Regions from separate parts of the Dyella soli genome, predicted to be linked through region 1. Evidence: predicted binding sites of a transcription regulator. Region 1 holds the regulator's gene; each other region holds the start of a gene.
The links. The regulator HrcA, encoded in region 1, represses chaperone genes, less so after heat shock. The targets are predictions, from matches to a motif close to TTNGCACTCNNNNNNNNNGAGTGCNAA.

Region 1 (2,199 bases):
AGTCGATCGTTCAGCACATAACCCTTCTGCAGCACGCTGACCACTGAATTGGGTGCCGCCCCCGGGGCGTCGACCATGCTCACCGCGTGATGCCGCTCCGGATCCAGCGGCTGGCCGACCGGGTCGACCTGCACCAGACCGTTGTTTTCGGCAATCTTCAGCAGCGACTTGAGGGTAAGCGCAATGCCTTCGCGCACACTGGCAATGTCGCCGCTTTCCACCTGCAGGCCGCGCTCGAGGCCGTCGTAGACCGGCAGCAGCTCGTTCAGCAGCTTCTCGTTGGCGAAGCGGCGAGCCTGCTCCACGTCGCGATGCAGCCGGCGGCGCTGGTTCTCGATCTCGGCCTTTTCGCGCAGCACGGTCTCGCGCAATTCGGCGTTGCCGGCCTCCAGCTCGGCGATGCGCGTCTTGAGGGCCTCCAGCTCGGCGTTGGGCGATTCGCCCTGCGCGCCGCTGCCCTGCGCCTCGTTGGACGTCGTTGGGTCGTTGCTCTGCATGTATTACTCCAAGCCATACCATGGCTGGTGCGCAAGGCACCAACCGTCTACAAACTTGCGGGTAAAACCCGCCTCCCGGGCGCGTTATAGGGTCGTAGCGGCGCGATTCAAGGCATCGCTGAGCAAACCGGCCGTGGCCTGCACTACCGGGATGACCCGTTCGTAGGCCATGCGGGTGGGGCCAATCACGCCCACCGCACCCAGCACGCGTCCCTGGGCACCATAGCTGGCGGTGACCAGGCTACAGCCATCCAGCGCGGCGAACCCCGACTCCTCGCCAATGAACAGCCGCACGCCGGGGGCCCGGGCGCATACCTCCAGCAGCTGCACCAGCTCATTCTTCTTCTGGAACGCCTCGAACAGTTCGCGCAGGCGCTCCAGGTTGGCCAGCTCGGAATAGCCCATCAGATTGGTCTGGCCGCTCACCAGCACGTCATCGCTCTCGGCCTGCGGCGCAAACGACGCCGCCGCCAGCTCCACCGCGCTGGACAGCAGCCGGTTGAGCTCCCCGCTGGTCTCGCGCAGCTCACGCAACAGATGCGTGCGGATATCGTCCAGGCGCTGGCCGGCGAACTGGCTGTTGAGGTAGTTGGCCGCCTGCTCCAGCTCCCGTGCCTCCAGCGGCCTGGCCAGCTGCACGATGCGGTTCTGCACCTGGTTGTCCGAGAACACCAGGATCACCAGCACGCGTGCATCGGGCAGCGGCACGAAATCGATGTGGCGCAGCGGGAAGTCCACCTGCCGCGGCACCGTCACCACGCCCGCGAAACGGGTCATGGCCGACAGCAGGGTCGAAACGTTGCCGAGCAGGTCGCGCGTGGTAGTGGGGCCCGGCGGCATCTCCAGGCGCAGGCGCGCCATCTCTTCGAGCGGCAAGGGCTGCAGTTCGATCAGGCTGTCCACGAACAGGCGCAGGCCGCGCGGCGTCGGCACGCGCCCGGCCGAGGTGTGCGGCGAGGCCACCAGGCCGGCCTCTTCCAGGTCGGCCATGATGTTGCGGATGGTGGCCGGGCTGACGTCCAGCCCGGACGAACGCGACAGCGTGCGCGAACCCACGGGCTCGCCATCGGCCAGGTATTGGGCGATCAGGGTGCGCAACAGGCGGCGCGCGCGGGCATCGAGGTCAGAGACAGGCATGCTGTAGCAATCCGTGAGACGTAAAAGAAATAAGGTCTGACGAGCCCGCGCGCAAGCCCGGCACCTTTTGCCCCGCCGGTCAGCCGCTACAATCGACCGACTTCAACGTGCCCCAGACCATGCTCACTTCGCTCTACGTCCGTCATTTTGCTGTCGTCGAAGAAGCCGAGATCACCTTCGGCCCGGGTCTTACCGTGGTCAGCGGCGAGACCGGAGCCGGCAAGTCCCTGCTGGTCGACGCCCTCATGCTACTGGCTGGCGCCCGCGCCGACAGCGGCATGGTGCGCGCCGGCAGCGACCGCGCCGAGCTGACCGCCGAGTTCGACCTTTCCGACCTCCCCGAGGCGCGCGAGTGGCTGCGCCGCGAGGAGCTGGACGAGGAAGACACTTGCCAGCTCCGCCGCGTCATCCGCGCCGAGGGCAGCTCGCGGGCGTGGATCAACGGCCGCCCGGCCAACGCCAGCCAGCTCGGCGAACTGGCCACGCTGCTGGTGGAGATCCATGGCCAGCACGAGCACCAGGCCCTGCTCGCGCGTGCGCACCAGCTTGAATTGCTCGACGCCTA
Region 2 (2,199 bases), on a different contig from region 1:
TGGATGAGGATGAACGGGTCGTCCAGTTCAACCTGCTGCGACTGCTGGTTGTTGATGAAGTACGGCGACAGGTAGCCGCGGTCGAACTGCATGCCTTCGACGACGTCGAGTTCGTTCTCGAGACCCGAACCTTCCTCGACCGTGATCACGCCTTCCTTGCCGACCTTCTTCATCGCGGTGGCGATGATGTCGCCGATGTTGGCGTCGGAGTTGGCCGAGATCGTGCCGACCTGGGCAATCGCCTTGTCGTCAGCGGTCGGGTTGGAGAGCTTCTTCAGCTCGCCCACGGCGGTGGACACGGCCAGGTCGATGCCGCGCTTGAGGTCCATCGGGTTCATGCCGGCGGCCACGGCTTTGAGGCCTTCCTGGATGAACGCCTGGGCCAGCACGGTCGCCGTGGTGGTGCCGTCGCCGGCGACGTCGGAAGTCTTGGACGCGGCTTCCTTGACGATCTGGGCGCCGATGTTCTCGTACTTGTCGGCCAGTTCGATTTCCTTGGCGACGGACACGCCGTCCTTGGTCACCGTCGGGGCGCCGAAGCTCTTCTCGATCACTACGTTGCGGCCCTTCGGACCCAGGGTGACCTTGACCGCATTGGCCAGGGTGTTGACACCCTTGAGCATGCGTGCGCGTACGTCTTCGCCGAAGCGGACTTCTTTAGCTGCCATAATTTTTTTGCCTCAAAAAAATTGAATAGGAATGGGGACGCTGGCGACAGGGCTTCTACAAAGCGCGGATCTCGCGCTAGACCCCGTCAAGCCAATCAGCCTTCGATAACCGCAACGATGTCGTCTTCCTTCAGGAAGACCAGCTCTTCGCCGTCGATCTTGATTTCCTGGCCGGCGTACTTGCCAAACAGCACCACGTCGCCTTCCTTCAGCGACATCGGGCGCACATTGCCGTCTTCCAGGATGCGGCCGGTGCCGGCAGCGATGACCTTGCCGCGGGTCGGCTTTTCGGTGGCGCTGTCGGGAATGACGATGCCGCCAGCGGAGACGCGCTCTTCTTCGAGACGCTTGACGATGACGCGATCGTGCAGCGGACGCAGTTTGCTCATGGGTGGGCTCCAGCTTGGTTGAATGGGTTGAACGAAAGTGGGACCCCGGAGCGACGCCTGTGCTGGCGCTTGTTAGCACTCCCCGGAGGTGAGTGCCAATTCTAACGACGCAAAGCCCCCCTGCAAGAGGCGCCGGTCCGATGGCTGAGTCCTGCAATGGGGGAAGCGCCGGGGGCTTTCAAGGGTCGGGCCCGTGAAATCGGCGGTCCGGGGACCCGACGACCACCCGGGAAACCCGCATGGGCGGCCACCCCGGCGAAGGCCGGCGGGCCGGGCCTCCGCCAGAGGCTGGACATGGCGCGACCTGCCGGCCCGGGTTTTGCCAGCCCGGCAGTCGGGCTAGTCTGCCGCCCATGCCCGACACCGTCCTGCTCTGCTATTGCACCTGCCCCGATGCCGCCAGCGCGCAGGCCCTGGCCCAAGCCCTGGTCGGCGAAGGGCTGGCCGCCTGCGTCAACCACCTGCCGGGGATCCGCTCCACCTATCGCTGGCAGGGCGAGGTGACCTGCGACAGCGAGGACTTGCTGCTGATCAAGACCACTGCGGGCCGTTTCGACGCGCTGCGGGAGCGGGTGCTGGCCCTGCATCCGTACGACCTGCCGGAACTGATCGCGGTGCCCGTGGCGCAGGGCCACGAGGCCTACCTGGACTGGGTGCGCGGCGAAGGCTGAGCCGGTACCGGCGTCCTCAACAGGCGTCCAAGCGCCTGCGTGGCCTCGTCCATGCGCGCGGCCGGCAGCGTGCCCAGGCCGAACACCAGCCCGTTGGGGGCGGTCGCGCCGATCGCATAGCCGGACAGCGCCTCGATGCGCATGTCCTGCGCCAGCGCGCGTTGCACCAGGGCGCCGGCATCCAGTTCGGGTGGCAGCAGCGCAGCCACGTGCAAGCCGGCATCGGAACCCTGCAGCGCCAGCCATTCGCCCGCATGTCGAACCAGGCCATCGATGAGGGCCTCGCGGCGCTCGGCATAGATACGCCGCATCTTGCGCACATGGCGGGCAAGGTGGCCTTCGGCGATGAACGAGGCCAGCGTGTCCTGCGCCAGCACGTCGGCGTGCCAGTCGCAGACCTGCCGCGCCTGCACCAGCGCCGCCAACGCCCACGGCGGCGCCACCGCGTAGCCCAGCCGGAGCGCAGGAAAC
Region 3 (2,199 bases), 1.6 Mb from region 1:
CGGCGGACACGCCGTACTCATCGGCCAGATCCTGCAGCGTGGCCTTTTCCTCGTTGAGCCAGCGGCGCTGGATGATGTCGCGCGAGCGCTCGTCCAGCTTCTGCAGCGCGCTCGCCAACGTATCGAGCTGGTTGTCCGCCTGGTCGGCGTCGGACACGTTCTCGTACGGGTCGGCGCCTTCGTCGATCAGGAACGCTTCCGGCGCCGGCTTGGCGTCTTCCTCGGCATCGGCCGGGGCTTCGAAGCCAATGTCGCGACCGGACAGGCGCGATTCCATCTCGCGCACCGTCGCTTCGGGCACGCCCAGGTCCTTGGCCACCGTGCGCACTTCCTCGGCGTTCATCCAGCCCAGGCGCTTCTTGCTCTTGCGCAGGTTGAAGAACAGCTTGCGCTGCGCCTTGGTGGTGGCGACCTTCACGATGCGCCAGTTGCGCAGGATGAACTCGTGCATTTCGGCACGAATCCAGTGCACGGCAAAACTGACCAGGCGCACGCCCTGGTCGGGGTTGAAGCGCTTCACCGCCTTCATCAGGCCGATGTTGCCTTCCTGGATCAGGTCCGACAGCTGCAGGCCGTAGCCGTTGTAGCCGCGGGCCACGTGGACCACGAAGCGCAGGTGCGACATCACCAACTGGCGGGCGGACTCCAGGTCGTTTTCATCGTTGTAGCGGCGCGACAGCGCCTGCTCCTCGTCCTGGCTGAGCACCGGAATCCGATGGACCGCCGAAATATAAGCATCCAGGCTGCCGACGACACTCGGCACCGGAAGGGTGGCGGTCACCAAAGCTTGAGACATGGATGGAACCTCCTGTGAGGGAATCAGCTTAGCACTCGGGTAGTGAGAGTGCTAAAGGCCCCGCAAGTTCAGGGGCCTTTTGTTGAACTGGATAGTACAGGAACTTGGGGCGCTCGTCCAGCAGGACGAGCCGGGGAGGTCGCACTTTGCCCGTCCCCCGGTTCAGGGCATGTGAAACGGCAGTTCAGCCGAATGCGGCGCGTGCCGGCAGGGACCAGTCGATGGCGCCTGCCCCGCGGCTTTCCAGATACCGGTTCGCCGCCGAGAAGTGCCCGCAGCCGATGAAACCGCGGTGCGCTGACAAAGGAGATGGGTGCACCGACTTCAAAACGCAATGGCGGCGGGCGTCGATCAGCTGGCCCTTTTTCTGGGCATACGAGCCCCACAGCATGAAAACCAGCCCTTCCCGCTCCCGGTTGAGGGCATCGATGGCGGCATCTGTGAACCCTTCCCAGCCCTTGCCCTGGTGCGAGGCGGCCAGGCCCTGCTCGACCGTGAGCACGCTGTTGAGCAGCAGCACGCCACGGTCGGCCCAGGGCGTGAGGCAGCCGTGGTCCGGCGCCGGCAGCTCAAGGTCGCGCCGGATCTCCTTGAAGATGTTCTGCAGCGACGGCGGGGCCGGCACGCCAGGGCGTACCGAGAAGCACAGGCCGTGCGCCTGCCCCGGACCGTGGTACGGGTCCTGGCCCAGGATCACCACGCGCACGGCCTCGAACGGGGTGTGCTCGAAGGCGGCGAAGATCTCCGGGCCCGGCGGGAAAATCACCTTGTCGGCCTGCTTCTGGGCACGCAGGAAATCGCCCAGTGCCTGCATGTCCGGTCGTGCCAGGTAGTCGCCGATGCGAGCCTTCCACGAAGGCTCCAGCCGGATGCGATGCTCGTTCACGCCGCCTCGTCGTGTTCGCGCAGGTGCTGCGACACGCGCAACTGGAACAGCAGCTTGGTCATCAACAGCTTTTCCTCGATCGGCTTTTCGACCAGGTCGTTGGCGCCGGCGCGCAGCAGCGCCGCCTGGTTGGCCGGGTTCTCGTCGCCGGTCATCACCAGCACGGGCAAGCGGCCCTTGCTGTAGTGGTATTCGCGGCGAATGCGCTCGAGCAGGTCGCCGCCGGTGAGTTCGCCCTTGAGGCTGACATCGGTGAGCACGATGTCGGCGCCCACCCCACCCTGCGCGCGCGCCGTTTCCAGCAGCGCCAGCGCGTCTTCGGCGCTGATCACGTGATGCACGGTCAGGCCGTGCTTCTCCAGGATGCGGCGGGTGGCGAGCGCGACCACTCGGCTGTCTTCCACGTACAGTACTTCGCCCTGGGCCGAGTCCTGCGGGCGCACGTAGCCGCGGATGAATTCACCCAGCGCCTGGAAGCCCAGCGACTTGTCGAAATAATCGGTGACGTGCTCGCCCA

Region 2: a site for HrcA is predicted at 1,130-1,156, ahead of groES (co-chaperone GroES). Genes of this name have one in related genera too.
Region 3: a site for HrcA is predicted at 825-851, ahead of rpoH (RNA polymerase sigma factor RpoH). Genes of this name have one in related genera too.

Annotation. Positions count from the first base shown of each region.
Region 1 covers NZ_JBTFFU010000001.1:535,343-537,541, reverse strand. The annotation lists gene grpE (nucleotide exchange factor GrpE) at 1-497, opposite strand, end outside; gene hrcA (heat-inducible transcriptional repressor HrcA) at 582-1,634, opposite strand; gene recN (DNA repair protein RecN) at 1,754-2,199, shown strand, end outside.
Region 2 covers NZ_JBTFFU010000004.1:45,886-48,084, forward strand. The annotation lists gene groL (chaperonin GroEL) at 1-668, opposite strand, end outside; gene groES (co-chaperone GroES) at 764-1,057, opposite strand; gene cutA (divalent-cation tolerance protein CutA) at 1,411-1,728, shown strand; gene pdxR (MocR-like pyridoxine biosynthesis transcription factor PdxR) at 1,698-2,199, opposite strand, start outside.
Region 3 covers NZ_JBTFFU010000001.1:2,184,480-2,186,678, forward strand. The annotation lists gene rpoH (RNA polymerase sigma factor RpoH) at 1-796, opposite strand, end outside; gene ung (uracil-DNA glycosylase) at 981-1,682, opposite strand; gene ACXU4B_RS10070 (response regulator) at 1,679-2,199, opposite strand, start outside.